DNA from 2 places in the Porphyrobacter sp. HT-58-2 genome. Region 1 is predicted to be linked to the other one. Evidence: predicted binding sites of a transcription regulator. Region 1 holds the regulator's gene; the other holds the start of a gene.
What was found. The regulator LexA, encoded in region 1, represses DNA repair genes until DNA is damaged. The targets are predictions, from matches to a motif close to GTTCCNCNCTTGTTCT.
Positions count from the first base shown of each region.

Region 1 (14,722 bases):
AGCCGGTGCAGCAGCTCGCCGATTTTCCCGCCGATGCCGACGCGATCTCGGTGTTGCTCCGGCTTGCGCTCCAGGCCGGGACACCGTGCCGCGAGCTTACGGCAGATAATCTCGCGCCGGAAAGCTGGCTGCTGGCAGAAAGCGCCGCTGCGGTCGTTCGACACGAACAGGCGCTGATTGCAGCCGCAGCTGGCCCGGCTGACTGGCGTGTGCCATCGGCAGCGCTCGCCGGAAGGCTGGTGCGCGCGCTCGCGCCGCGCGGGTTGGTGCAGGGCGGGCTGATTGCCGGAAGCGTAGCGCTGGCATTGCTCGCTGCTGCGGTGCTGATCGCCGTCTTCGGTGCTGCGTTTGCAGCATTGGGTGTGGCGGCGCTCGGGAGCTTTGCGGCGAGAGTCTCGCTGTCCTATGCCTCGCTCTCTGCAGCGCTGCGAAGGGTGGAGGCACGGCCACGCGCTGGTGATGTTCTGAAGGCCGGCGCGGATTTATTGGTTGCGGCAAATCTCTGGTTCGCGCTTGCGCCCTGGCCCGAATGGCAGCCACTGGCGGTGCTTGGCCCGTTAACCATCGGCATGGCCCGCCTTACCGAGCGCTCCACCGCCAGCCCGGTTCTCGCCATCGCTTCCGACCGCGTTTGTCTGCTGTGCGCCCTTGCCCTTGCAACAGCCGCCAACCTCTTGCCTGAAGCAATAGCCTGTCTCGCCTTGGGGCTACTGGCCGGTTTGCTGCTGCGCGGGAGGGTGGATTGATCTAACACGCTTTTAACTATGCGGGTGCTATGCCTTGCAACGATGGGCGAAAAGACGATGGACCTTGCCCCCGGCGCTGATGTCGAGGCGATCCTGAGGGACGAAATCGTGCGGGAAGCCCGCGCGATGGCGGCGGTCGTCCCGGTTCTGCGCCACCTGCTGTCAAGCGAAGCCAAGGCGCTTGTCAGTGATGCGGTGCTCGCCCGCGTCGGGGGCATGATACAGGATCTCGCGGCTCAACTGATTGCGGTTTGCGACGGGCATGATCCGGGCATCCGCGCGCACACACGGCCCGATTCAGACGCGATCGACCAATTGGCGGAACGGCTCATGGCAGATGAGGATCTGCTCGGCTTTTGCCATGCGCTGGCTGCCGAAGGCCTGATCGCCGACCGCCTGTTTCAGAGGCACGCCATTGATCCCGTGCTCAGCCCGTTGCTTCAGGAACTCATTGCATCCGAAGACAGCGCGACTGCGGCTCTCGCAATGCAGTCACTGGCGGCGCAATCGCGCTTCATGCAGCGCCAGCGCCGGATGGAGCTGCCATTGGGCGAGCTGCCGGCCGAACTGTTCCACCGTCTGCTTTCGGTTGCTTGCCGCGATATGCCCGATGCCGCAGCGTTCTCGCGGATGCAGGCAAGCTATGATGAGGGCGCGAGCCGCCTTGGTCTCCTGGCTCGGCTTGCGGGTGGTATGCGACGCGGCGTCGTGGCGGCGCTGGCGCTCGATCATGCCGGACTGGCGCTGTTCGCGAGCGCGCTGGCCCTGTCGACCCGCAGCTCGCGAGAGGGGGCAGTGCTGGCCTGCCATGAAGGGCAAAGCGCAAGGCTTGCCCTGTTGCTCCGGGCTACCGACGTGAGCCCGGCGGCGATTGAACGGCAGATCCTGATCGTAGAGCCGAGTGGGCGATTGCCTCGCGGGCTTGCCGAACTGACTGCCGAACAGGCTGCGACGCTGCTGGCTGGCAGCGGGTTCGTGTGATGAACACGATGGATCGCACCGAATCCCTGCTGGGCGCCTATGGCCTCACCGATGCGTGCGACCGGTTGCTGTCGGCTGACGATGCGCTGGCGAACTTGCAGGAGCGGTGCGGCGGGGCTCTTCCTGGAACGCTGGCCATCCCCGAACTGCTTGCGTTGGTGCGGCAGGCGCGTGTCATGAGGCTTAGGATTGCGCGCCCTTTCAGCGCCTTTGATGGCGATGCCGAAGTTTCGGGCTTTGCGCGTATCCATCCGCTGAGCGATACCGAGGGGGGCGGCTGCGAGGTGCTGGTCGAAAACTGGCAGCGAAGCCCGCTGCTTGATGCCGGGACCCGCGCCTTTGCCGAGCGTCTTGATGCGATTGATCGTGCGACCGCAGAGGTCAGCGCGCGGCTTGATGCCCGTCAGCGGCTTCAGGTGCTCAGCGCGACGGCCCCCGATGCCGTCATGCTTCAGTCAGCCGCGATGCAACAGCCCGGCCAGCTATGGAGCGAATTGGTTGAGGTCACCGGAATCGCGCATCATCAGCCGCTTCACTGGCGCCTGCTGGATGGTGGTGCCTGCCGCTTTGCCGGATCACAGCGTAACTGGCGTATTCGTCTGATCCCGTTCGGCCCGGATGCGCAAGCGCCGACCGGCTTTGAACTGCTGCTGATCCCGGAGGAACCGCTGATGGCGCTGGCCGGGCTGCCGCCCCACGCCAGTGAGGTGCTCGAAGCCTCGCCCACCCGCCTTGTTGGCACAGCGCTTGCCCCGGTGCTGCGGCAGCCCGTAGCGCGGATCATCGCCAATGCCGAAACCATCCGCGCGCGCCTCGCCGGGCCGCTGCGTGATGAATACAGCGACTACGCCGGAACCATCGCGAGCGCAGGGCAACACCTTGCCGCGATGCTTGATGATCTGGCTGATCTCGAAGTGGTCGAGACCCCCGGCTTTGCCACGGCAAAGGAGCCGGTCGATCTTGCCGATGCGGCAGCGCGGGCGGCCGGCATCCTCGGAGTGCGCGCGCAGAACCGCGAGACAGTGCTGGTGGTCGAGGGCGAGCACGGGGCGGCCATCGCCAGCGCTGAATTCCGCCGCGTGCTTCAGATACTCATCAATCTGATCGGCAACGCGATTGCCTATGCTCCGGCCGCCAGCACAGTAACGATTACAGCCTTTACAGCGGGCGATGGCCGTGTTTCTGTAACCGTCGCAGACGAGGGTCAAGGTGTCACCCCCGAGCAGGCCGAGCGCATCTTCGACAAGGGCGAGCGTCTGGGCCGCGACAGTGACGGCGGGCGCGATGGCGGATCCGGCCTTGGCCTCTATATTTCGCGCCGCTTGGCCCGTGCGATGGCGGGGGATCTGACGGTCGCGGCTGCGCCCGGTGGCGGGGCGCTGTTCCGGCTCGATCTGCCAGCGCTCTGATCAGCGCCTGATCCGTCCCGCGCCCCAAAACAGCAGCGCGCCGACCAGAGCGGTCAGCGCGCCGAAAATGACCCATTGCTGCTGGGCGAGCATGAAGCTGTTGGCAGGCCAATTCAGCACGCCTGCGCCCTGCAACATCCAGATGATGCCCATGACGACGAGGAAAACCCCAGCCGTTCTGAGCATCATCATGGCGTGCTTGACCCCTTAGCGCGCGCTCAGCGGCACGTAATCGCGCTGCGTGGGGCCGGTGTAGAGTTGGCGCGGACGCCCGATCTTCTGGCCGGGATCGCTGATCATCTCGTTCCACTGCGCCACCCAGCCCACGGTGCGGGCGAGGGCAAAGAGCGCGGTGAACATCGTCGTCGGGAAGCCGATCGCCGAGAGGATGATGCCCGAATAGAAGTCGACGTTCGGGAACAGCTTCTTCTCGATGAAATAGGGATCGTTAAGCGCGATCTCTTCGAGACGCAGCGCGGTCTCGAACAGCGGATCATTGACCTTCAGCGCATCGAACACCTCGCGCACGGTCTTCTGCATCACCGTCGCGCGCGGATCGTAGTTCTTGTAGACCCGGTGGCCGAAGCCCATCAGGCGGAACGGATCGTTCTTGTCCTTGGCGCGCTCGATGTAGTGAGGGATGCGGTCAGGCGTGCCGATTTCCTTGAGCATATTGAGCGCTGCTTCGTTCGCGCCGCCATGCGCCGGACCCCACAGACAGGCGATGCCGGCCGCGATGCAGGCGAACGGGTTGGCGCCCGAAGATCCGGCCAGACGCACGGTCGAGGTCGAGGCATTCTGTTCGTGGTCGGCGTGGAGGATGAAGATCCGGTCCATCGCGCGCTCCACCGCCGGGATCACTTCATATTCCTCAGCCGGAACGCCAAAGGTCATACGCAGGAAGTTGCCGGTATAGGACAGTGAGTTGTCAGGATACATGAAGGGCTGGCCGACCGAATACTTGTAGGCCATCGCCGCGATTGTCGGCATCTTGGCGATCAGGCGGTGCGAGCTGATCTTGCGATGTTCGGGATCGGAAATGTCGGTGCTGTCATGGTAAAAGGCCGACAGCGCGCCGACCACGCCGCACATAATCGCCATCGGGTGCGCATCACGGCGGAAACCGCGATAGAAGGTCATCAGCTGCTCGTGCAGCATGGTATGGCGGGTGATGGTGTAGGTGAACTCATCAAGCTCCTGCTGGCTCGGCAGTTCGCCGTTGAGCAGCAGGTACGAGACCTCCATAAAGCTCGAGTCCTCGGCCAGCTGACCGATCGGATAGCCGCGGTGCAGCAGCACGCCTTCATCGCCATCGATATAGGTCAGCGCGCTTTCGCAGGACGCGGTCGATGTGAAGCCGGGATCGAAGGTGAATGCGCCGGTCTGCGCATACAGCTTGCGGATGTCGATGACATCGGGGCCGGTGCTGCCTTCCAGCACGCTGTATTCGAACGATTTGCCCCCGATTTCGAGTTTCGCCGTCTTGTCTGCCAAGATCTGTCTCCTGTCCAAAATCCCTGCCCTGCTGCGGGCTTACGCCGCCTGGGCGTCAAGCCGTGCAAGGGCTTCGTCCCGGCCCAGAAGAACCAGAACATCGAAAATCCCGGGTGATGTCGTCGTCCCGGTCAGCGCCGCGCGCATCGGCTGCGCCAGCTTGCCGAGACCCAATCCCAGTTCCTCCGCAAGCGCCTTCGTAGTGGCTTCGAGCGCCTCGCTTGTCCAGTCGTTTTGCGCTGCAAAAGCGTTGCAAATGGCGCGCAGGCTGGTGCGTGCGTCGCCCTCGAGCAGCTGGGCAGCCTTATCGGTCAATTCGAGAGGGCGCCGGGCAAACAGGAAGCCTGCCCCCTCGACCAATTCGTTGAGGTTCTTGGCGCGCACCTTGAGTACCGGCATGGCGCGCGTGAGCAGTTCGACATCGGCCGCCTCGCCGATCCGCGCGGCCACCAGTGCCGCCAGACGCGCATCATCGGCTTCGCGCAGATAATGCCCGTTGAGATTCTCGAGTTTCTTCAGGTCGAAGCGCGAAGGGCTCTTGCCGACGCCGTCGAGATCGAAAAGTTCGACGGCCTCGGCACGGGTGATTTCTTCGCGATCACCGTGGCCCCAACCCAGACGCAGCAGATAGTTGAACAGCGCCTCGGGCAGGATGCCGAATTCGTCGCGATAGGCCTCCACGCCGAGCGCGCCGTGGCGCTTCGACAGCTTCGCGCCGTCGCTGCCGTGGATCAGCGGGATGTGGGCGTAGACCGGATCGGGCCAGTTACCTTCGATGGCGTTCATCGCGCGGATGATCGGCAGTTGGCGGAAGGCGTTGTTCAAGTGATCGTCGCCGCGGATCACGTGGGTCACGCCCATGTCGTGATCGTCCACCACCACCGCGAGCATATAGGTGGGCGTGCCGTCGGCGCGCAGGATGATGTAGTCGTCGATTTCCTCGTTCTTTACCGTCACCGCGCCCTGGACACGGTCGTGGATCGTGGTTTCGCCCTCGTTGGGGGTCTTGAGGCGGATGGTGAAGGGCGCGCCTTCCGGGGCTTCGGCCGGATCGCGGTCGCGCCAGCGGCCGTCGTAACGCAGCGGCTTTTTCTGGGCGCGCTGCTCCTCGCGCATCGCCTCAAGCTCCTCAGGAGTGGCGAAGCACTTATAGGCGTGGCCCGCGTTCAGCAGTTGCCACGCGACTTCAGCGTGGCGCTCGGCCCGGTCGGACTGGAAGATCGGCGGCGCATCATAATCAAGCCCAAGCCAATCGAGCCCCTCGATGATCGCATCGATCGCCTCCTGCGTGCTCCGCTTGCGGTCGGTGTCCTCGATCCGCAGCAGCGTACGGCCGCCGTGGTGGCGGGCATAAAGCCAGTTGAACAGAGCGGTGCGCGCGCCGCCGATATGCAGGAAGCCGGTGGGCGAGGGCGCAAAGCGGGTCACGACTTCGGAGGTCGGGGCGGTGTCGAGGCTGCTGCTTTCGCTTGCCATGAGCTGAGAATTCCTGTTCACTTTGAGCGGCTTGGGCGCTGGCTTTTCCGGGGCTGGGCCGGTCGGGGGGCAAGCCGATGCGCGATGTGCCGATCATTCCGATGGGAGAGGATCCGGGCGGTGATGGTGCCGCTGGAAACCCGACGTCGCGCCCTTGGCAAACCGGGCCGCGCTTGTCCAGCACTGGCAGTGGGGCGGGGCGCTGGTTCGATGGGGCAGAACGGTTTCTCGCCAAAGCCGGGTTCGACCGCGCGCCCTGGCTGGCAGTGGTGTTTGCCGGCGGGATCATGACATGGTTCGCCTTGCCACAACTATGGCACTGGTGCGCCGCGATGGCGAGCGGGGTTGCTCTTGCGATTGGCGCCCTGGCCGTCTGGCCGCCGGGCAGTGCTGCTGATGAGACCCGCGCGAGCCTGAGGCAGGCGGTGGTCGTGTGCAGCCTGGTCTTCGTGCTCGGCATCGCTGTGGTCTGGGCGCGTTCGGAAATCGTTGGCGCTCCCCCGATCGAACGACCGATGGTCAGCCTGCTGCAAGGCCATCTCCTCGAACGCGAGGATCAACCCGCCGAACAGCGGATGCGCCTCACCCTGGCAGTGCGCGATGCGCAAAGCGGGGTGCCGCGCAAGGTTCGGATCAATGTTCCGCTGGCTGCTTTCGATGAAGCAGGGGTGCCGCACGGGCTTGCCGAGGGTGCGACGGTGCGATTGCGCGCACGGCTGATGCCCCCGGCGAGCCCGATGTTGCCGGGCAGTTACGATTTTGCGCGTGCTGCATGGTTCAAGGGCCTCTCGGCTACCGGGACGATGGTCGGCCCGCTGGAGGTTGTGAAACCCGCGTCTGATGCTGACGGTCTGGCCCGGCTTCAGCGCACGCTGGCGGAGCATGTGCGCTCGCAGGTTGCAGGCTCGCCCGGAACCATTGCGGCAGCCTTTGCCAGCGGTGATCGGGGGAGTATTGCCGAGGCTGACGAAGTCGCGATGCGGGATGCGGGCCTGACGCACCTGCTGTCGATCAGCGGGCTGCATGTCAGCGCCCTTATCGCGGCAGCCTATTTCGTGACACTCCGCCTGCTGGCGCTGTGGCCGGGACTGGCCTTGCGGGTGCGCCTGCCGGTGGTGGCGGCCGCGGTGGGGGCGCTGGCTGGCGTTGGCTATACCTTGCTCACCGGCGCGGAGGTGCCAACGGTGCGCAGCTGCGTTGCCGCCCTGCTGGTGCTTGGCGCACTGGCGCTGGGGCGCGATCCCCTGTCCTTGCGGATGGTCGCAGTGGCAGCTGGCTTTGTGCTGCTGCTGTGGCCCGAAAGCGCGATCGGGCCGAGTTTCCAGATGAGCTTTGCCGCTGTGCTTGCGATCATTGCAGTATCGACCAGCAGGCCCGCGCGCGCTTTTCTAGCCGCGCGGGATGAGCCTTGGTGGGCCCGCGCCGGGCGGCGGGTGGTGATGCTGTTCGCCACCGGGGTGGTGATCGAGATTGCGCTCATGCCGATCGTGCTGTTCCACTTCCACCGCGCCGGGGTCTATGGCGCCTTTGCCAATGTGATCGCCATACCGCTGGTGACCTTCGTCTCCATGCCTCTGATCGCACTGGGCCTGCTGCTCGATCTGGTCGGTCTTGGCGCTCCTGCCTGGTGGCTGGTCGAGCGCTCGCTCACGCTGCTGCTGGGAATTGCGCACTTCACAGCCGGTCAGGCGGGCGCGGTCACGCTGATGCCGCAGATCAGCTGGCTGGCCGTCGGACTGTTTGTTGCCGGCGGCCTATGGCTCGCCCTGTGGAATGGGCGGGTGCGACTTGCCGGGCTGATCCCAGTGGGGATTGCGAGCGTCATGGTGACAATGACTCCGATTCCGGATGTGCTCATCGCCGGCGATGGCAGGCAGGTAGGCATTACGGGCCGGGCCCCCGATGGAGCGCCGCGCCTGCTTGCCTTGCGCGACAGCCGTTCGCGCTACACCCGCGATAATCTGATGGAGCTGGCCAGCGTCACTGCCGACCCCGTGCCGCTCGACCAATGGGAGGGCGCGCGCTGTTCCTCGGCATTCTGCACCCTCGTGATCGGACGCGGAGAGCGTGACTGGGTACTCTTGCTCGGTCGGGGCCGCGATCAGGTCGAGGAACGGGCGCTGGCCGCGGCCTGCGCTGAGGCCGACATTGTCGTATCCGAGCGATTCCTGCCCCGATCCTGCCGCCCGCGGTGGCTCAAGGCTGACCGCCGCTTCCTCAGCCAATCAGGAGGGCTCGCCATTGTTCTGGAAGACGAGCGCATCACCAGCGTCGGCGATACGCAAGGCGATCATGGCTGGTGGCGCGGGGTGAAGGAATAAAGGCCCGCATTTTGCCAAAGCCAGCCTGGCCGGGCTCTGGCGCGGGTCTGGCGGGGGGCAAGAGCAGGCTAAAGGGGGGCTGGGAGGGGGCTAGACCCCCGCTAAAACGGCCTGCGGATCCCGCAAGTTAAATCCAACCAAATGAATTAAAACGAAAAATTCGCCGGAGTGCGACGCTTTACGTCCGAAAGCCGATTTGCCCCCGGCGCGGTGAACACACTCCGGCCCGTCGCAATCAGTGATAGCGCCGCAGCAAGCCTGCCAGCTTGCCCTGCACCTCGACCTCATCGGGCCGGTAATATTGCGGATCATAGGTCGCATTGGCAGGATCGAGCCGCACCTTGCCGCCTTCACGGCGCAGATATTTGAGCGTCGCTTCCTCACCGCGTACCAGCGCCACCACGATCTCACCGTCGCGCGCAGTGTTGGTGCGCCGCACCAGCGCGAAATCGCCGTCGAAGATCCCGGCCTCGATCATCGAGTCCCCGGAAACCTCCAGCGCATAGTGCTCACCCGGGCCAAGCAGCGCCGCCGGTACCGGCAAGGTCGATTGGCCTTCCAGCGCTTCGATCGGCGCACCCGCCGCAATCCGCCCATGCAGCGGCAGTTCGATCACGTCATTGGCGGCCTCAGGCGCCGTAGTACGGGCCGCAGGCATCGGCACGATATTATCGCTGGCAGCGGTGTTGCGGGCAGGGGTGGTATCGCCCGGCTCCCGGATCACTTCCAGCGCACGCGCGCGGTTCGGCAGACGGCGCAGAAAGCCGCGTTCCTCCAGCGCCGAAATCAGCCGATGCACGCCCGACTTGCTCTTGAGATCGAGCGCTTCCTTCATTTCCTCGAAACTCGGCGAGATGCCGGTCTCCTCCAGCCGTTGCTGGATGAAGACGATCAGCTCGCGCTGTTTTGCGGTCAGCATTGGTCAAGTCTCCTGTGGTCGCACCCACGCCGCACCCCACATCGAAGCGCGCCGTGCCAATCCCTTGCGTGCGCCAAGAGGCACCGTCCCCGTCAATCGGGTTTACAGGTGCGTTGTTTGCACTTGCCGTCCGCCATTAAGGTGAACGAACAAGGAACAATTAGGCAACTAAACAAATTGAGTCAAGCGCGCCTGCCAGCAAACCCGCGCAATTCAGCCATTCTGGAGGTGGAACACCGGGACAGGCTCTCCTGCGGCAAGGGCGGCTGCACCTGCGGGCCGGTCGATCAGGCAGTCAGCCGCTGCCAAGGCGCTGAGTGCGGAGGAATCCTGCGATCCGGCCAGCCGCACCGTGCCGCCGTCGTTGACTGCGCGCAGGAATTCGCGCCGCGGGCCAGTAGCGGGCAGAGGCTCGCCTGCCGGCATCGTGACCGCGCGTGGCAGGGGATCGGGATCGCCCATTGCGGCCCGCACCAGTGGCAAGGCAAACAGGAAGGCCGTCACGAAGCTCGACACCGGATTGCCCGGCAGGCCAAGGATCACCTGAGCGCCTCTTGTGGCGACCAGCAGCGGCTTGCCCGGCTTGATTGCAACCTTCCAGAAAGCGGTTTCGGCACCCCATTCCGCCACCGCGGGCTTGATCAGATCGTGATCGCCCACCGATGCGCCGCCCGAGGTGATCAGCACATCGGCGGTTTCGGCCTGCAGCAAGGCGGCGGCGAGCGCCGCGCGATCATCAGCGACCGGGCCGATGCGTGTCACTTCGCACCCCAGCGGGGCCAGCATCGCGGCGAGCATCGCGCCGTTGCTGGCGGGAATCTGGTGAGGGAGGCAGCGGGCAGGATCCGGGGCGAGCTCATCGCCGCTGTCCATCACCGCGACCCTTAGCCGCCTTGCTGCCATCGCCTGTGCGTGTCCTCCGGCGAGTGCCAATGCGATGCGACCCGGGGTCATTCGTGCGCCGCGTGTCAGCAGCAGGTCGCCTTCATGAAAATCGAAACCGCGCGCGCGGATATGGCGGCCGGGCGGGGCTGGCTGGCTGGCGGCGACGGTTGCGCCTTCGTGCCATGCATCTTCCTGGAGCAGCACCCGGTCCGCGCCCTGCGGCACCACTGCGCCGGTCGAGATGCGGATGCATTGGCCGGGAGTGAGCGGATCGGCAAAGGGCGCGCCCGCGCGACTTTCACCGATGATTTGCCATGGCCCATCGCCTGGCGTCACCGCATAACCGTCCATCGCGGACAGATCGGCCGGAGGCTGAGTGCGCGCGGCGCGCAGATCCCCGGTCAGATAGCGCCCCAGCATGGCCTCCATCGGGACGGCTTCGAGCGGGAGCAGCGGGGCCAGGGCAAGCAGGCGGGCCTGCGCTTCCTCAAGGCCCAGCGCTCCGGTCATTGCGGGCCTGTTCCCTGGGCGGTCCAATCGCCCGATTTGCCGCCGGACTTGGCGATCAGGCGCACGCCTTCGATCACCATGCCCTTGTCGATCGCCTTTGCCATGTCATAGATTGTGAGGAGTGCGATGGAAGTGGCTGTCATCGCTTCCATTTCCACGCCTGTCTTGCCGGTCAGAGAGGCGGCGGCGGTGACGCGGATGGCGTCTGCTTCATAGGCGAAGTCGATGGTGACCGCTTCGAGGCCGAGCGGATGGCACAGCGGGATCAATTCCCCGGTGCGCTTGGCCGCCATGATCCCGGCGATGCGCGCGGTGCCGAGAACGTCGCCCTTGGGTGTGTTGCCTTCCCGGATCGCGACCAGCGCCTCTGCCGACATGGTGATCCGTCCCGAAGCGACCGCGCGCCGCGCCGTGGCCGCCTTGCCGCCGACATCCACCATGTGCGCCGCGCCGTTGTCATCAAGGTGGGTGAGTTTGGTCATGCCGCCTTCCTATCCGTTCGCCTCGAGCGAAGTCGAGAGGCCGTTGCGTCAGGTGTCTCGACTGTGCTCGACACGAACGGGCCTTGGCTACTCTGGCCCGAGCAGCGCGCGGGTGGCACTCGCAATATCGTCAGCGCGCATCAGGCTTTCGCCCACAAGGAAGGTGCGCACGCCTGCGGCCTCAAGGCGCTGGCAGTCGGCGTGGGAGTTGATCCCGCTTTCGCCGACAATCAGCGTGCCTTCCGGCATCAGCGGTGCGAGCCGTTCGGTGGTGGCGAGCGAGGTGGTGAAGGTCTTGAGATCGCGGTTGTTGACTCCGATCAGGCGTGATTTCAGCACCTTGGCCGCGCGCTCGACTTCAGCCTCGTCATGTACCTCGACCAGCACGTCCATGCCCAGTTCGCTGGCGGCGGCTTCGATCTCGACCATCGCGCCATCCTCCAGTGCAGCGACGATGATCAGGATCGCGTCAGCCCCGATGGCGCGGGCCTCGATACATTGCCAGGGATCAACCATGAAGTCCTTGCGCAGCACCGGCAGGGCGCAGGCGGCGCGGGCTTGAATGAGGTAATCCTCGTGGCCCTGAAAATAGGGTGCGTCGGTCAGCACTGAAAGGCAGGCGGCACCGCCCGCTTCATAGGCTGCGGCATGTTCGGCAGGGCGGAAATCTGCACGGATCAGGCCCTTGGAGGGGCTGGCCTTCTTGATCTCGGCGATCAGGGCATAGCCGTCCGCGGCGCGCTGGCGCAAAGCGGCCTCGAACCCGCGCGGCACGGTCTGGGTGCGTGCAGCACGGGTCAGCGCGTCCTCGCTGATCGCCTGCTTGCGTGCGGAGACGATTGCCCGCTTGGCGGCGCAGATTTCTTCGAGCTTGTTCATTGTGTCACTTCGCTAGCGCAATCCAGCGCTGGAGCAAGGCCAGCGCCGCGCCGCTGTCGAGTGCCTCGGCAGCGATTGCGGCGCGCTCGTGCCAGTCGCCTCCACGTCCCGCCACGGTCAGCGCACCCGCTGCGTTGAACAGCACCGCGTCGCGATAGGGGCCGGGAGCGCCCATCAGCAGCGCCTTGAGAGCTGCGGCGTTGTGCTTTGCATCATCGCCGCGGATCGCCTCGATCGGTGCATGGGGCAGGCCCGCTGCCGAAGCGTCGAGGCGCTCCATGGTGAACGCGTTACCCGTCACCACCGCGACCTCATTGCCCCCTGCGAGGCTCAATTCGTCAAGGCCTTCGTCGCCCGAGACGATCAGCGACTTGCCGGTGCCGAGCCGGGCCATCGCGCCGGCATAGATCGGGACATATGCAGGGCGGGCTATGCCGATCAGCTGGCTTTTGACCCTGGCCGGATTCGACAGCGGCCCCATCAGGTTGAAGATCGTGCGCTGGCCGATCCGCACCCGGATGGGCTGGATGCGTGCCATCGCGGGGTGGTGATTCTTCGCAAACAGGAAGCAGATGCCGATTTCGGCGAGGGTCTTTTCCGCCGTGCGCCCGGCTGCGTCCATATCCAGCCCTAACGCTTCGAGCGTGTCCGCCGCGCCCGCCTTGGAACTCGCCGCACGGTTGCCGTGCTTGGCCACCGGCACGCCGCAGGCCGCGACCACAAGACTCACCGCAGTTGAGACGTTGAGCGTATGGTGCCCGTCACCCCCGGTGCCGCAAACGTCGATCGCGTCGTCGGGTGCGCTGATGGGGATCAGGCGCGCCCGCAAGGCCCGCGCAGCCCCCGCGATTTCGTCAGCTGTTTCGCCGCGGGCTGAAAGGGCCACGAGGAAGGTTTCGATCTCCGCTTCCGAAGGCGCGCCGTCCAGCAGCGTGCCGAAGGCGGCCTCGGCCTCGGCTTCGGTCAGGGGCGTGGTGACTTTGGGGAGCGTGCTCATGCGCTCATCCTCGCGGGCAGCACCGGCTGCATCCCGCACATACGGACGAAGTTGGCGAGCAGGGCATGGCCGTGCTCGGTGGCGATGCTTTCGGGGTGGAATTGCACCGAATGGATCGGCAGGCTCGCATGGCGGAAGCCCATGACGCTCGGATAATCGCTGCCCGGCGTTTCGGCATGGGCATTGGCGACGAGCGCGGGGGGAATGTCCACCACCTCGAGGCTGTGATAGCGCGTGGCGATGAAAGGCGAGGGCAGGCCTGCAAACAGGCCCGTCCCGTCATGCGTGACGGGCGAGGTCTTGCCGTGCATCAAGCCGCCGCGCTGCACTGTCCCGCCGAAATGCTGGCCGATCGCCTGATGACCCAGACACACGCCCATCAAGGGCTTGCCAGCGTCGGCACAGGCGGCGACCAGATCGAGGCTGATCCCGGCCTCGTTCGGCGTGCAGGGGCCAGGCGATATGAGAAACCCCGCAGCATTGGTTCGCAATGCCTCGGCGGCAGTCAGCGCATCATTGCGCTCCACGCGCACCTCGGCCCCCAATTCCATCAGGTAATGGACCAGGTTGAAGGTGAAGCTGTCGTAATTGTCGATGACGAGGATCATTCCGGCTTTGCCCCTTCGATTTTCGTCACCACGATGATCGGCCCGACGCGGCCCTTGTCCATGCGCCCTGCCGCCGGGTCCCACAGGCTCGACACCTGTCCGTCAAGATAAAGCGCGTTGCTCACCTTGACCTCGTCACGGAAATAGCGCGCGATCTGCCCGAAGCTGACTGGCGCATCGGAAATGACGAAATGTGCTTTCCCCGATGCGTCGACACCCACACCGTTGCGCACCGCGCGTGAAGGGCCGTTGTCCTGAATGTCCGGGTGCAATTTACCGTCCACCACCAGCAGCGGGCCGGACTGGGTGCCGAACCTGGGGCGATCGCCGACGGTTTTGAAGAAGGTGTTGCTGCCCAGCACTTGCCATTTGGCGCCGCTACCGAAGAACACCCCGTTGGGCTTCATGTAGAAATTGCCGTCTCCGTCCGCCCGGTTCAGTTCAGCGAGGCGCTCGCCGTTCTCGACGTAGTACCCGATCGCCATCAGATCATCGCCGAACATCCCGCCATTCATGGCAAAGGCAATCGTGGCTGGGTCGACACTCGCCGCGAAGGCCGACAGCGAGGCGAATGGCTGCCTGTCGGCCCCAAGGTTGGCCATCGCGATGCGGTGCTGGGCCGGATCGGCGATACAGTGGGTAAGCGGCACGTCCTCGAACGTCACCCTCTTGCAGGCCGAAGGGCCGACCGCTTGCGAGGGGGTGGGCGAGGGGCTGGGGCCATCGGCAATGGCGGTGCCATCAAGGCTGACTCGCGTGACCGGTTCGCCCGCCGGGGCTTCGGTACAGGCGGCGAGCATCAGCGGAAGGGCAAGTGCGGCAAGCGCGCGTTTCATTGCCCATACCCCGGCTCACTTGCCACCCGCACAGCCTCGCGCGCCGCGGCGATGAGGGCTCCTGCCTTGGCGCGGCATTCGGCGAGTTCGTAATCGGGGTCGCTGTCGGCGACGATCCCTGCACCCGCCTGCACGTGCATCACCCCGTCCTTCACCACCGCGGTGCGCAGGACGATGCA
Region 1 covers NZ_CP022600.1:2,395,513-2,410,234, reverse strand. Annotated here, with positions in the region: gene CHX26_RS11355 (hypothetical protein) at 1-746, shown strand, start outside; gene CHX26_RS11350 (hypothetical protein) at 804-1,727, shown strand; gene CHX26_RS11345 (sensor histidine kinase) at 1,727-3,136, shown strand; gene CHX26_RS11340 (hypothetical protein) at 3,137-3,328, opposite strand; gene CHX26_RS11335 (citrate synthase) at 3,344-4,630, opposite strand; gene gltX (glutamate--tRNA ligase) at 4,670-6,106, opposite strand; gene CHX26_RS11325 (ComEC/Rec2 family competence protein) at 6,184-8,427, shown strand; gene lexA (transcriptional repressor LexA) at 8,663-9,346, opposite strand; gene CHX26_RS11315 (molybdopterin molybdotransferase MoeA) at 9,560-10,741, opposite strand; gene moaC (cyclic pyranopterin monophosphate synthase MoaC) at 10,738-11,223, opposite strand; gene trpC (indole-3-glycerol phosphate synthase TrpC) at 11,311-12,102, opposite strand; gene trpD (anthranilate phosphoribosyltransferase) at 12,107-13,099, opposite strand; gene CHX26_RS11295 (anthranilate synthase component II) at 13,096-13,707, opposite strand; gene CHX26_RS11290 (phosphodiester glycosidase family protein) at 13,704-14,543, opposite strand; gene trpE (anthranilate synthase component I) at 14,540-14,722, opposite strand, start outside.

Region 2 (14,722 bases), 1.6 Mb from region 1:
GCAAGCCGACCGACCCTTTGAAGGGCCAGACCGCCGCAAGGGCGATCGCCGTTCCGGCACCGACCGCCGCACCACCCCGCGCGAGGATTGAGCGCCCGCCCGCCAAGGGTTGCAGGCGGAGCATCGCCTCATGCCCCGCCCGCGCAAGCCTCGGCTATTCGGCGTGAACCTGCTCCAGCATCGCCGCGATCTCGTCGAGCAGATTGAGCCGCTCCCGCTTCAGTCCTTCGAGCCGTTCATCGCTCGCCGCCTCGACTTCGCTCTCGATCCGGTGAATTTCGCGGTTCACCACATGATGCCGCTCGGCCAAGCGGGCGAAATGCGCGTTGGTGAGCTTCAGCTGGTGCAGCGCGGCGGTATCCCCGGCGAAGATATCGGCCAGTTCGTTCGGTGTATGTGCGGACATGTGTCTCTCCCTGATGATGCCCCGGCTTAGGCACCCGCGCCCGCTCGGTATTTGACCGGGGTCAAAAGGACTGGAACCTTTCTGCATCCGCGATATTCTGAGTGTCGGGATAGCAGCATGACACGACCGACGCCTTTGCGCCGCCGCTGGCTGGCGTTTGTTGCTCTGCCGCTGGCGGCTGCAGGCGGCTTTGCGCTCTGGCCCGACACCGGCGAGGCGCAGGGCCGCGAGGATGAGGACGGGACCGAGCGCGCGCTGTTCCCCGTCTGCTCCGGCCCGGTGCGGGTCACCTGCGTCGTCGATGGCGACACCATCTGGTATCGCGGCACCAAGATCCGCATCGCCGATATCGACACCCCCGAAGTCACCCGCCCCGGCTGCCCGCGCGAACGCGAACTTGGCCGCCGCGCGACCGAGCGGCTGCGGCAACTGCTCAACGCCGGGGCCTTCCGGCTGGAGACACCCCCCGGCGGGCGCACGCAGGACCGCTTTGGCCGCGAGCTCAGGATCATCACCCGCGGCGGGCAGAGCCTCGGCAACGTGCTGGTGAGCGAGGGCCTCGCCCACCGCTGGGGCGGATCGAAGCGCGGCTGGTGTGGGGCCGCCCGCACTTGACAAACTTGACACCCTGTCAAGCAAGGCGTCCCGCAATTTATCCCTTATAATCAGCACTATGCGAGGAATTTCGCGCGCTTGACGGACAGGGGAGAGGGGCTGTGTTTCGCCCGTCGCCAGCGCATCCGGGCCGCGCGGCAAGGCCGGAGCGACGGGCGCAGGGGAGAGAAAGCGCAGCCGGGGCATGGGCGCGAGGGTAAGGCGCGGGCGGGGCGGTAGGAAAGGGGGTGGTAGCGGGGGTTGGTTTATGCGGCCGCGCACTTGCCCACCCCTAACCCCTCCCGCAAGCGGGAGGGGGACTTAACTCCCCTCCCGCTTGCGGGAGGGGCCGGGGGTGGGCCTGTCTTGTCCAAACCTTCGACTTGCGATAACTTCCTGAAATGCCTGAGTGGACACCCCGCGACACCGCCCGCGCGCGCACCCTGCGGCGCGAGGCGACGGGGCCGGAGCGGGCGCTGTGGGTGTTTCTTGCGCGCAACCAGCTTGGTGCAAAATTCAGCCGCCAGATGCCGGTCGGCCCGTTCTTCGCCGACTTTCTGTGCCGGGAGTTGCAGCTGGTGGGGGAGCTCGACGGCTTCAGCCACGACGTCGCGCCGGAACACGACGCACGCCGCGATGCATGGATGGCGGAGCGCGGCTTTACCGTGCTGCGGTTCACCAACGCCGCTGTGCGGGAGAATATCGAAGGCGTGGTGACCGCGATCCGCATCGAGGTGGAGCGGTTGCGCGCGGATCAACCCTCCCGCTTGCGGGAGGGTCGCGAGACTTACTGAGCCGAAGGCGAAGTTAGTCGCAGCGGGGTGGGCCTGCGCCGAGGGTTTGGGATTTTCCTTCTATCTGCGGTGGCCCCGCGCCCACCCCTAACCCCTCCCGCAAGCGGGAGGGGGATTAAGCGCCCCAATTCTCGTCTCCCGTTTACGGGAGGGGGACTACTTCACTTCACCCCTCCCGCTTGCGGGAGGGGCCGGGGGTGGGCGCGTCAACAACGCCACCCCACCCCACGTCATCCCGGCGCAGGCCGGGGATCCAGTGCGGTCAAGTGCAAACGTAGCGGAAAGAAGCTGGGCCCCGGCCTACGCCGGGGTTTGTAGAGCGTCCCGCGAGTTGGAAGCGTCGCGCTGGCCCACCCCTAACCGCTCTCGGAGGCGGCAGGGCACTCTAGCGCCGTGCGATCGCACCCCAGCTTCGAAACTTATAGGAGGCGTTCGCATTTTTTGTTCGAGGATTATCTGCCAGTAAGAGGGCTAAAATGCATTCCTCAAAAAAACGCCTGTTGAATTTGGCAAATGCAAGCATTGCGAAGTAGGCCCCAATGGACGCTGCGAAATATAATGCTGAGCGCCTGTATGATAGAACCCATCCATCTACACTAAAAAAGGCCACAACAGACTTCACAATGATTACCCATCCAGCAATGATCATTATAAAGGAGAGAAGCCTCAAGGCACCATATATCACCAGATAATTGTACATCCTCTGATAAGCGAGAGGGCAATTGTTCGCAACGTGATGCTCAACCATTTTTTCCCACCGAGTGCCCTCTTCTACCTTTACCGTCCGGCTGATCTTGGAAAACTCGCTCCTAACATCTGGCAATAATCCTTCCGGGAGCTTGGGATCATAGAAGCTTACCGGCTTCAGCCATATAAAGAACGACAAAGGCAACCAAATCGGGAAAAGAAAAACAAAAAGAGCAATAGAGGTAAGCCTTGACCTGTGCTTATTCCATGCCTCAGAAATCTTTTGTGTAAGAAATGATTTGGTGAACTGGTCACATGAAATTCCTGCAGCCGTGTATTCTTCCTTCTTAATCCATACGTTTGAAGGATAGCTTAAGGCCGTATGGACAAATTTTTCAATGAAAATGGAAGACAGGTATGCACCGAGATGGCCGGCAAGGTAACTCGCCGAAATCCATAATATCGCGAGGATTACGGTATTTACTAGGTCGCTGCCGAAATGATTGACTTGTGCGAGCGCCGGGCTCCCTAAAATGGTTTCCAATGAGTACTGGGCGAGGACAAGCAATATGGCCCCGCCCGGTAGATACACCGCCAAATCATAGGTAGCGAACGGGAGAGATTTGTAGCCCCCCATTCCCTCACTCACTCCGCAGCCTCAGCCCCAAACAGCCCGGCCTCAGCCTCGCCTTCGGCGCCCGGCTCGTTCGCGGCCTTGGCCTTCTGGCGCTTGTCGAAGCTTGACCACACGGTGTTCCAGTCGCCGCGGGTGGCGCCCTTCGAATATTCCGTCGCGCGGGTTTCGAAGAAGTTGGCGTGTTCCACCCCGTTCAGCAGCGGCGCGAGCCACGGCAGGGGGTGTTCCTCGATCATGTAGATTTCCTGCAGGCCGAGCTGCTTCAGGCGCCAGTCGGCGATGTAGCGGATGTAACGCTTGATCTCCTTGGCGCTCATCCCGTGGACCGGCCCCATTTCGAAGGCCAGGTCGATGAAGGCGTCTTCGAGGCGCACGGTCTTCTGGCAGATGTCGATCAGGTCTTCCTTGACCGACTTGGTGAGGCACTGGCGTTCCTCGCAGAAGGTGTGGAACAGCTTGATGATGCCTTCGCAGTGCAGCGATTCGTCGCGCACCGACCAGCTGACGATCTGGCCCATGCCCTTCATCTTGTTGTAGCGCGGGAAGTTCATCAGCATGGCGAAGCTGGCGAAGAGCTGAAGCCCTTCGGTGAAGCCGCCGAAGGCTGCGAGGGTGCGGGCGATGTCTTCATCGGTATCGACCCCGAACTGGCCGAGGAAGTCGTGCTTGTCCTTCATTTCCTCATATTCGAGGAAGGCGCTGTATTCGGTCTCGGGCATCCCGATGGTGTCGAGCAGGTGCGAATAGGCCGCGATATGCACCGTCTCCATGTTGGAGAAGGCGGCGAGCATCATCTTGACTTCCGTGGGCTTGAACACCCGGCCGTAGTTTTCGTGATAGCAGTTCTGCACCTCGACATCGGCCTGGGTGAAGAAGCGGAAGATCTGGGTGAGCAGGTTGCGCTCGTGATCGGTGATCTTCTGCGCCCAGTCGCGGCAATCCTCGCCGAGCGGCACTTCTTCCGGCATCCAGTGGATCTGCTGCTGGCGCTTCCAGAAGTCATAGGCCCAGGGGTACTGGAACGGCTTGTAGGTCGAGCGGGCTTCGAGCAGCGACATGGGCGGATACTCCTTCGGGTGTTCTTGTATAGCAGATACGCGCCGGGCGGGCGCTCGGATTCAGTTGGGCCAGTAAAAGGCCATGACGATCAGGCAGAAGGGGACGAGCATCCCCACCATGCCGAGATGGATCACCGCCGCATTGCGCAGATGACCGGGTTTGTTGCGCTTCAATTCGCGCACCGACTGGACGGCAAACCAGGCGCTGACGGCAAGGCCGATGAGCGCGACGACAAATGGCAGGTTCATTGCGGTTTCTCCCCCGGTTTCGCGGGCGCTGACGGGCGGCGTTGCGGGCCGCCCGGGCGCTGCGGTGTGCGGCCTACTGGCAGCTCAGGCATTCCTCGTAATCGGTCTGCTCGCCATTGGCGGAGAGTTCGATCTTGGGCGCTTCGGAGGTGTTATCGGCCTCGACCCCGCCGACGAAGCCGGCGCGCTGCACGGACTTCGAGCGGAGGTAGTAGAGCGACTTGATGCCGCGTTCCCACGCCTGATAGTGCAGCATCATCAGGTCCCACTTGTCGACGTCAGCCGGGATGAACAGGTTCAGCGACTGGGCCTGATCGATATAGGGCGTGCGGTCAGCGGCGAATTCGAGCAGCCAGCGCTGGTCGATCTCGAAGCTGGTCTTGTAGACCGCCTTTTCCTCCGGCGTCAGGAAGTCGAGGTGCTGCACCGATCCGCCGCGTTCGAGGATCGAGTTCCAGACATTGGTCGAGTTCTTGGCCTTCTTGTCGAGCAGCTTTTCAAGATAGGGGTTCTTGACGATGAAGCTGCCCGACAGGGTCTTGTGGGTGTAGATATTGGCCGGGATCGGCTCGATGCAGGCGCTGGTGCCGCCGCAGATGATGCTGATCGACGCGGTCGGCGCGATCGCCATCTTGCAGCTGAACCGCTCCATCGCGCCCATGTCCGCGGCATCGGGGCAAGGCCCGCGCTCCTGCGCCAGCAGCATCGAGGCCTCCGAGGCCTTGGCGTGGATGTGCTTGAACATCTGGAGGTTCAGCGCCTTGGCCATCGCGCTTTCGAAGGCGACGCCCTTCTGCTGGAGATAGGAGTGGAAGCCCATCACCCCGAGGCCGACCGAGCGTTCGCGGCTGGCGGAGTACTTGGCGCGGGCCATCTCGTCCGGCGCGCGGTCGATATAGTCCTGCAGGACGTTGTCGAGGAAGCGCATCACGTCCTCGATGAACTGCTTGTCGCCCTTCCACTCTTCCCAGGTTTCGAGGTTGAGCGACGACAGGCAGCACACCGCCGTGCGGTCATTGCCGAGGTGGTCGATCCCGGTCGGCAGGGTGATTTCCGAGCACAGGTTCGAGGTCGAAACCTTCAGCCCCAGATCGCGGTGATGCTTGGGCATCATGCGGTTCACGGTGTCATTGAAGACGATATAGGGCTCGCCGGTGGCGAGGCGGGTCTCGACCAGCTTCTGGAACAGCGAACGCGCATCGACCTTGCCGCGCTCCGACCCGTCACGCGGGCTGCGCAGGGTGAATTCGGCGCCTTCGCGCACCGCGTTCATGAATTCGTCGGTGACGAGCACGCCGTGGTGCAGGTTTAGCGCCTTGCGGTTGAAGTCGCCCGAGGGCTTCCTGATTTCGAGGAACTCCTCGATCTCCGGGTGCGAGATGTCGAGATAGCACGCGGCCGACCCGCGCCGCAGGCTCCCCTGCGAGATCGCCAGCGTGAGCGAATCCATCACGCGCACAAAAGGAATGATGCCGCTGGTCTTGCCGTTCAGCCCCACCGGCTCACCGATGCCGCGGACATTGCCCCAATAGGTGCCGATCCCGCCGCCCTTGGACGCGAGCCACACGTTCTCGTTCCACGTGCCGACGATCCCTTCGAGGCTGTCCTCGACCGAATTGAGGTAGCACGAGATCGGCAGACCCCGGTTGGTGCCGCCGTTCGAGAGCACCGGGGTGGCGGGCATGAACCACAGGTTCGAGATATAGTCATAGAGGCGCTGGGCGTGATCCTGATCATCGGCATAGGCATCGGCCACGCGGGCGAAGAGATCCTGATAGGTCTCTCCGGGCAGCAGGTAGCGATCGGTCAGCGTCTCCTTGCCGAAATCGGTCAGCCGTGCATCGCGCGCAGCATCGGTCTGAATCGTGAAGCGGCGGTCGTTGACCTTCTTGCTGTCGCTCTTGGCGGCATCCTTGGCGGCTTCCACCATGGCATTGCCGAGCGCCTCGGTCGCCTTGGCGGCGATCAGCGCGTCCGAGCCTGCATCCATCGTTTTCATTGTCACAGCCTTTTCATCCCCCGCGGCGGGCGCAGCGCCCGTGCCAGTATCCAGTTCATTCGTCACATCACCCGGCACGTTTTCGCTCGCCTTGAAATCCATTGTCAGCCCCACTTTGTCCCCCGAATCGGGGATATGGCACAAGAGGCCATGTTCCGATTCTGTTCTATACCTGCTGGTCCACAGACTTGCCAACAGATACGCCCTCCGGGCGGCCTGCAGGACAGTCGGTCAGTCCCATCTGCGGTGCGCGGCGGAGCCCTTGGGCCGGAGCGAATCATCCGCCTTGCGCCCCCTTCGGGACGGTCGATGATTCACCAAGGCTTGGGGGTCCGATTTGCACCGAACCACTAGATGATGAATCAGCCGGGGAATCCCGTCAACGGCAGATTAAGCACGTAGTTACCATGAGAGGGGTGTTTCAGACCGGTGCCACAGCCGCGACGCGTGGAACAAGCTTGAGTCGCGCGCCCCGCAAGCCCCAAATTGAATCTGTGAAGAAAAATGTGGTGATTGAATCATTCGAATCCAGCCGTGAATCTTTTGCACGGATGGCGGCACGAATGTTGCGCGGATCGGGTGTGCAGCACTGGCGGCGAACAAGGCCGAAGCGATCTGCTCCATCGGCGCATCGGGCCTGGGGACAGGGGCTCTCCCTTACGTCATTAAAGCGGGCACCATTCGACCATGACAGCGCTGCGCGGTCGCCGCGGCCGTTCGTCCTCGATCACATAACACTCGCCGATGATAGCCCACTCACCGTGCACCCGCCGCCCCGACGGGTCGAGCAGGCGAGCCCGCGTATGCTTCTCGAACTCGAAGGTGATGGCCTTGCCGAAGCCCCACCCCTTCGGGCTTTCGAGAACCATCGTGCAATCGCTGACCCGGTCGCGGGGCAGCATCTTGCATCGCATCAGCACGATGCCCTCGATATTGGCATCCAAGGCCGCCGGCGGATGTTCACGGCCCGGTGGCGGGTCCTTGAAATAGCCGCGCCGGTACCACGTGCTGACCGTGTATCCGTCGCCATCACCGAAGGCGTTGCCAAATCTGCCAGCCGCCATGCCTTCACCCTGCCCGCCCGCCTTGCCGGGAGAGCCTGACACCGGGCCGGGCGCAGCACCGGCGCCCTCTCCGGTCACTTGCGCCGGCGGGGCTGAAACCACCGGAGACACCGGTGACGGGGGCGCGCTGGCCGCCGTGTCCGGCAACGGCAGCGGCAGCGGCAGCGGAACCGGGACCGGCGCAGGCTCCGCCGGCGGAACCCTGGCAGGCGCCGGGCTGTCGGTCGCGGCCCTTGTCGGACTGGCGACAGGCGCACCGGAATCCTGTGCCTTGCTGTCTTGCGCCTGATCGCCCGGGCTGCCGCCGCCGACCGCGATTGTAACGATCGCCGCAAACGCATCGGCGCCCCGATCGACCGACCGCGCCGAGGAGATGAACAGGATCAGGCTGAACAATGCTGCCGTGATGCAGATCGAAAGCACCATCGCCACGCGCTTGTGCGCGGGCATGGTGCCGGGGGCATGGAACAACATGGCCGGATCAAGCAAGCGGGCAGACGTCAACAGGGGGGGCGATCCCATCGCGGGTGTCCTCAACACAGCACCAAGGCACCGACCGGGGGCATCCCGTCACGGATTTCAGTCCCGCGGCGATGTTCTCATCGAGCCGCAGGATTAGTGCGCTGCACAAGCTGACTACCTGATTAACAACGATTACTTGGGCAAGCTGGCTGCGCGATATGTCCCGGATCAAGCAGGTCGCGCGCGGCAGGAAGCTGGTCTGGCATCCGCCGTCATGACCTTGGCACGGCCGGTCTCTGCGGTCCCTGTCCGCAACACAGGGCTGCACGCGCCCCGGATGATCTCCTGGCGCACCGTTGGCATAAGCTGACGAGAACGCCGCCGCGATGCGTTGCAATTCCATGACGCCGCGCTAGGCGGGACGGGTCACGCGCCAACGGGGATTCGCATCCATGAAAATCATGTCCGGCAACTCGAACCTGCCGCTCGCGCGGGCCATTGCGGCCTATCTCGAAATCCCGCTCACCGATGCAAGCGTGCGGCGCTTCTCGGACGAGGAAGTGTTCGTCGAGATCCACGAGAATGTGCGCGGCGAGGACGTGTTCGTCGTCCAGCCGACGAACTTCCCGGCAAACGACAATCTGATGGAGCTGCTGATCTGCATCGATGCGCTGCGCCGCGCCTCGGCCAAGCGGATTACCGCAGTGGTGCCGTACTTCGGCTATGCCCGACAGGATCGCAAACCCGGCCCGCGCACGCCGATCAGCGCCAAGCTGGTGGCGAACCTCATCACCGAGGCCGGGGCTGACCGCGTGCTGGCGGTCGATCTTCACGCCGGGCAGATCCAGGGCTTTTTCGACATCCCGACCGACAATCTTTACGCCGCCCCTGTCATGGCCGCCGATATTCAGGCGCGCTATGGCGATCAGCAGTTGATGGTGGTTTCGCCCGACGTCGGCGGGGTGGTGCGCGCCCGGGCGCTGGCCAAGCGGCTCGACAACGCGCCCCTCGCCATCGTCGACAAGCGCCGCGACCGGCCCGGCGAGAGTGAGGTGATGAACATCATCGGCGACGTGCAGGATCGCCACTGCATCCTGATCGACGACATCGTGGATTCGGGCGGCACCCTGTGCAACGCCGCCGAGGCGCTGCTGGAGAATGGTGCGAAGTCGGTCGCGGCCTATATCACCCACGGGGTGCTGTCGGGCGGTGCGGTGGCGCGGATCAACGGGTCGAGCCTCAAGGAGCTCGTCATCACCGATTCGATCCGCCCGACCGAAGCCGCCGAAGCCTCCGACCGCATCCGCATCCTGCCGATTGCCCCGCTGGTGGGCGAAGCGATCCGGCGCATTGCAGACGAAAGCTCGGTGTCGAGCCTGTTTGATTGACCCCAAAGCCGTTCGTGCTGCGCGCAGTCGAGACACAGCGCAAAGGCCTCTCGACGTCGCTCGAGGCGAACGGAATGAGGTCATGAGGTTCGACCCCGTCGAAGTCCGCCTGCTGCTGATCGAAGCCGCCCGCGCGCGGCAGGTCTTCACCTACGGCGCGCTGCTGGGCATTCTCGGCCATGCCTTCACGCGACCCCTGATGCGCCAGCTGTGCAAGGTGCTCGACCGGATCGACGAGGATGGGCGGGCTTGCGGCGAACCCGGCCTTGCGGTGCTGGTGGTGCGCCAGTCGGACGGGCTGCCGGGCCAGGGCTGGTTCGTTGCCCGCTCCGGCGTCCACGATGATCTGCCGCTGGAATGGGAAGGCCCGGAAGCGCGGCGCTACACTGAGGCTCGACAGGCCGAGGCGTTTGATTATTGGAGCAACGCGTAACCCCCGCCGTTCGTGTCGAGCGAAGTCGAGACACCTGCGCGCGGCCTCTCGACTTCGCTCGAGGCGAACGGAGCCCTGTGATGACCGATAAAGACCTCGCCCTCGCCTTGGCGCTAGCCGATGCTGCCGGAGCCGCCATCCGCCCGCTGTTTCGCGGGCAATGGGATCATGAACGCAAGGCTGACCGCAGCTTCGTCACCGAAGCCGACCGCGCTGCCGAAGCAGCGATGCGCAAGTTGATCGAGGACACCTTCCCCGCCGACGGGATCATCGGCGAGGAATACGGCACCCGCAACGACAGCGCGGGCCGGCAATGGGTGCTCGATCCGATCGACGGCACCACCAGCTTCATCGCCGGGCGCCCGATCTTCGGCACGCTGATCGCGCTGCTTCAGGATGGCTGGCCGGTGCTCGGCATCATCGACCAGCCGATTGCAGGCGAACGCTGGGTCGGACGCATCGGCCAGCCGACCCTGTTCAACGGCAAGCCCGCCAAAGCGCGCCCGCTCAAGGAACTCTCCGACGCGGTGCTCGCCACCACCAGCCCGCACCTCTTCACCAATCTCGAAGCCGACGCCTTCATGTCGGTCGCCAAGACGGTCGCCGAGAAAAAGATCGTGTTCGGCGGGGACTGCTACAATTACGCCCTGCTCGCGAGCGGGCATGTCGACGTGGTGATCGAGGCGGGCCTCAAGCTCTACGACTATGCCGCGCTTGTCCCGGTGGTCGAAGGCGCGGGCGGGATGATGAGCGACTGGCAGGGCAACCCGCTGGATGCCGGCAGCGACGGCACAGTGATAGCCATCGGCGACCCGGCGCGGCTCGAAGATGTGCTGGAAGCCATGGGGTAGGCGGCGGGATCGCCGCCCGCCGGTTCAATGGGCGGCAATGGCCGCCGCGATATCGTCGGTGGTGTGATCGGTCAGCACCTTGTCGATTTCCGCGACCAGGCTTTCGTTCGTCGCTCGCCCATAATTCCGGCGCAACTCGCCCAGCGTGCGCGGCGCGGCGATCACCACGATCCCGGCTCCGGGGTGCGCCTGCGCCGTGTCTTCGAGCAACCCGGCCGCATGACGCGCAAAGGCATCTTCGCGCTGCTGGTGCAGATCGGTCTCTTCGTAGCTGCTGCGACTTTCGCCGAAGCGCGCAAAGCTGCGTCCGGGCGAATCGTCACCCTGTTCGGCGGTCGAAGGGTTGTCCTGCCGCGCATGGTCGAGCGTTTGCAGGACAGCGAACTTCTCGTCCCCTTCATTGCGGAACAACAGCAGCTTGGCGCCGTCAGCCACCATCACCAGCGTGCCGTGTGCGATCTTCATGTCTTTGCCCTCCAGTCAGCGCGACCCGATTCTCCTTTCCGCGTGATCCCTGAGCGGCAAGCGGCAGGTATAGCAGGAGCGGCGTGTCTTTGTAACCGCCGGGCAGGCCGAAGCCGGGCTACCCGCCGCGGGCGTGGGTGACGATTTCCTCGGCTATGCGCGGCACCAGCGGGATCGGGAGATCATGGCCCCAGCCGGGGATCGTCACCAGCCGCGCGCCGGAGATGTGCCGCGCGGTATCCTCGCCCGCCTCCAGCCTGACGAGCGGATCGGCCTCGCCGTGCAGCACCAGTGTCGGCGTGCTGACCTGCGCAAGGCGCGCGCGGCGGCAGCCATCGTCGATGATCGCAGCCAGCTGGCGCGGCAGGCCCGCCGGATAGACCGAGCGGCGCACGTTCCTGATCACCCGTTCGCGCTGGGCGTCGACGTCGAAGGGAAACTCCGGGCTGTCGGGGCTGCCGATATTGCGTGCAATGTTGAGCCCGTGGGCGATCAGAGCCTCCTCCTCCATGCTGGTGATCGGCGCGGTCAGCGCCTCGATCGCGTGCTTTTCCGCCTGAGGCAGCTTGGCGTTGCCGGTGGTCGACATGATCGAGGTCATGCTCATCAACCGGTGGCCGTGATGCACCGCCATCAACTGCACGATCATCCCGCCCATCGACGCGCCGACCACATGCGCGCTCTCGATTCCCAGCGCATCCAGCACCCCGATCCCGTCATGCGCCATGTCGGTGAGGGTGTAAGGCACCTTCGCCGGAAAGCCGATCTTCTTGCGCAGCACCTGCATTGGCAATGAGGGCGCGCGGGCGCCTTCCATCTTCTGCGACAGGCCGATGTCGCGGTTGTCGTAGCGGATCACGCGGAATCCCTCGCCCACCAGCGCCGCGACCAGTTCATCCGGCCACAGGGTCAGTTGCGCGCCAAGGCCCATCACCAGCAGGATCACCTCGTGCGCAGGGTCTCCGTGATCTTCGTAGAAGATTTCGATACCGGTGGTGGGGGTGGTCAGGCTGGGCATGGGCGGGTGATCCTCTGTTGCGGCCCGCGCAGCTTATCTCCAGACGGGTCCGCCGATATCGAAGCCGCGCGCGTCCAATTGGTCAAGCACCCCGCCTTCTTCCGCCAACACCCGCAAGGGGACAACCGCCAAAGTCGTGCCGGTCGCGGTGCTGGCTTCGGCGATGCGTTCCACCCAGATGCCGCGCAACTCGCTGCCGAGCAGATCGTCAGCCCAGGGCCAGCACTTGCCGAGCGCCACTTCAAGCGGGTTCGCCATCACCGCCGGGATCGCATAGCGCCGCCAGTCGGCCCCGCGCTGTTCGACGATCTCCGGCCCGGCCTCGACCGCATCCATGGCGGCAATCATGCAGGGCACATGGGCGGAAGGGGGTGCTTCAGCGAGCGTGTCGAGCACATCCTCACCGCGCAGAGTGGCCGCACGGGTGGTCGGCACCTTGGCCTTGTCGGCGGCCTTCCTGACAACGTCGGAGGCATCGTCGGTGGTATCGCGGTTGAAGCGCAATCCCTTCCTGAGCATCTGGAACGCGGTGAGCAGGAAGCTCTGGCGCGCATAATCGTCCTTGGTCGCTTCGCCTATGGCCTGAAGCCGCGCCCATTCCTGGGGCGGGAGATAGTCGCTTGCCACGGTCTTGTCGGGCAGCTTGGTGAACTTGCTTCCCGAAAACATCAACCGCAGCACATCACCGGGCGAAACCTTGGGCCGCGCGCCGAGGATCACCCGGTCAGCCTCGGCGGTGGCTTCCCTGAGCCGGTCGGGCTGCCACGGCGTGGTTTCAGGGATAGCGCGAATCTCGCCGACGAGGATGATGGTGCCGCTGGGCGTATCGATGACCCACATCGGCGCGCCGGAACGCTGGGCGGTGACGACGATGGAATTTTCGGACTCGGTCGGGGCGGGGTCCTGGGCGGCGAGGGGGGTGGCAAGCAACGCAGCGAGACCGAAAGCGAGCGGAAGGTTTCTCATTGATGCAGACCCTTGAGACGATGCGCGGATGGCTATGCGCCACCAGATGAACCGCGCCCGAACCCGCAAGTTCCGCCTAAGGCACCAGCACCGTGTCCTTGGCCTCATCCGCCAGCTCGGGATAATCGAGCGTGTAGTGCAGCCCCCGGCTCTCCTTGCGCTTGAGGGCGCTCTGCACGATCAGTTCGGCTGATTGCAGCAGGTTGCGCAGTTCGATCAGGTCGGTCGTCACGCGGAAAGCGCCGTAATAATCCTCGACCTCGCGTTTCAGCAGTTCGATCCGGCTCGCGGCGCGTTCCAGCCGCTTGGTGGTGCGCACGATGCCGACATAGTTCCACATGAAGCGGCGGATTTCGGTCCAGTTCTGCTTGATGACCACCTCTTCATCCGAATCGGTCACGCGGCTTTCGTCCCACGGCAGGATTGCGGGCGGGGCTTCCAAACTGTCCCAGCGCGCGAGGATATCCTGCGCCGCCGCCTCGCCGAAGACGAAGCATTCGAGCAGCGAGTTCGACGCCAAGCGGTTGGCGCCGTGCAGCCCGCTTTCGGTGCATTCGCCCGCCGCCCACAGCCCCGGCACATCGGTGCGCGCAGCCAGATCCACCACCACGCCGCCGCAGGTATAGTGCTGCGCAGGCACGACCGGGATCGGCTCCCGCGTCATGTCGATGCCCAGACCCATCAGCTTGTCATAGATCGTCGGGAAATGGCCCTTCACGAAGTCCGCAGGCTGGTGGCTGATATCCAAGTGGACGTAATCGAGGCCAAACCGCTTGATCTGGTCGTCGATCGCGCGGGCGACCACATCGCGCGGGGCCAGTTCCATCCGTTCAGGATCGTAATCGACCATGAACCGGCGGCCGGTTTCAGGGTGGAGCAGATGCCCGCCCTCGCCGCGCACCGCCTCGGTGATGAGGAAGTTCTTGACGTCGAGGTTGTAGAGGCAGGTCGGGTGGAACTGCATCATCTCCATGTTGGAGACCCGCGCACCCGCCCGCCACGCCATCGCGATACCATCGCCGGTCGCGCCGCGCGGGGCGGTGGAGAACTGGTAGACGCGCCCCGCCCCGCCGCTCGCAAGGATGGTGGCGCGCGCGACATGGCGTTCGACCCGGCCCGTGACTTCATCGAGCGCATAGACGCCCCACACGCGGCCGGCAGCCGAGAACTGCTCACGGTGGCGGTCGGTGATGAAGTCGATGCAGGTGCGCCCGGGCAGCAGGGTGATGTTGGGATTGGCCTCGGCGGCCTTGAGCAGCGCCGATTGCACCGCCCAGCCGGTCGCGTCATCGACATGGACGATGCGGCGGTGCGAATGGCCGCCCTCGCGGGTGAGGTGCAGGGCCTCCGCCTCGCGGTTGAACGGCACGCCAAGCGCGCACAGCCGGTCAATGGACTTGGGTGCGGCCCCGATCACGAATTCCACCGTCTCGCGGTCGTTGAGGCCCGCTCCGGCCACCATCGTGTCGCGCACATGGTTCTCGAAGGTGTCGCCCGCATCCAGCACAGCGGCGATCCCGCCCTGCGCCCAGGCGGTCGATCCGCCGGTGAGCGAACCCTTGGCCAGCACCAGCACCCGCCGCGTTTCGGCCAGCGCCAGCGCCGCCGTCAGCCCTGCGGCACCCGAGCCGATGACCAGAACGTTATGCGT
Region 2 covers NZ_CP022600.1:721,646-736,367, reverse strand. Annotated here, with positions in the region: gene CHX26_RS15820 (hypothetical protein) at 1-91, shown strand, start outside; gene CHX26_RS03595 (YdcH family protein) at 155-406, opposite strand; gene CHX26_RS03590 (thermonuclease family protein) at 524-1,021, shown strand; gene CHX26_RS03585 (endonuclease domain-containing protein) at 1,402-1,794, shown strand; gene CHX26_RS03580 (hypothetical protein) at 2,180-3,130, opposite strand; gene CHX26_RS03575 (ribonucleotide-diphosphate reductase subunit beta) at 3,127-4,176, opposite strand; gene CHX26_RS03570 (hypothetical protein) at 4,237-4,425, opposite strand; gene CHX26_RS03565 (ribonucleoside-diphosphate reductase subunit alpha) at 4,499-6,526, opposite strand; gene CHX26_RS03560 (hypothetical protein) at 7,090-8,010, opposite strand; gene CHX26_RS03555 (ribose-phosphate pyrophosphokinase) at 8,403-9,338, shown strand; gene CHX26_RS03550 (ribose-phosphate pyrophosphokinase) at 9,421-9,771, shown strand; gene hisN (histidinol-phosphatase) at 9,852-10,622, shown strand; gene CHX26_RS03540 (host attachment family protein) at 10,647-11,087, opposite strand; gene CHX26_RS03535 (alpha/beta fold hydrolase) at 11,206-12,105, opposite strand; gene CHX26_RS03530 (TraB/GumN family protein) at 12,139-13,071, opposite strand; gene nadB (L-aspartate oxidase) at 13,148-14,722, opposite strand, start outside.
Region 2: the regulator LexA is predicted to act here: its motif matches at 6,577-6,592, upstream of CHX26_RS03565 (ribonucleoside-diphosphate reductase subunit alpha).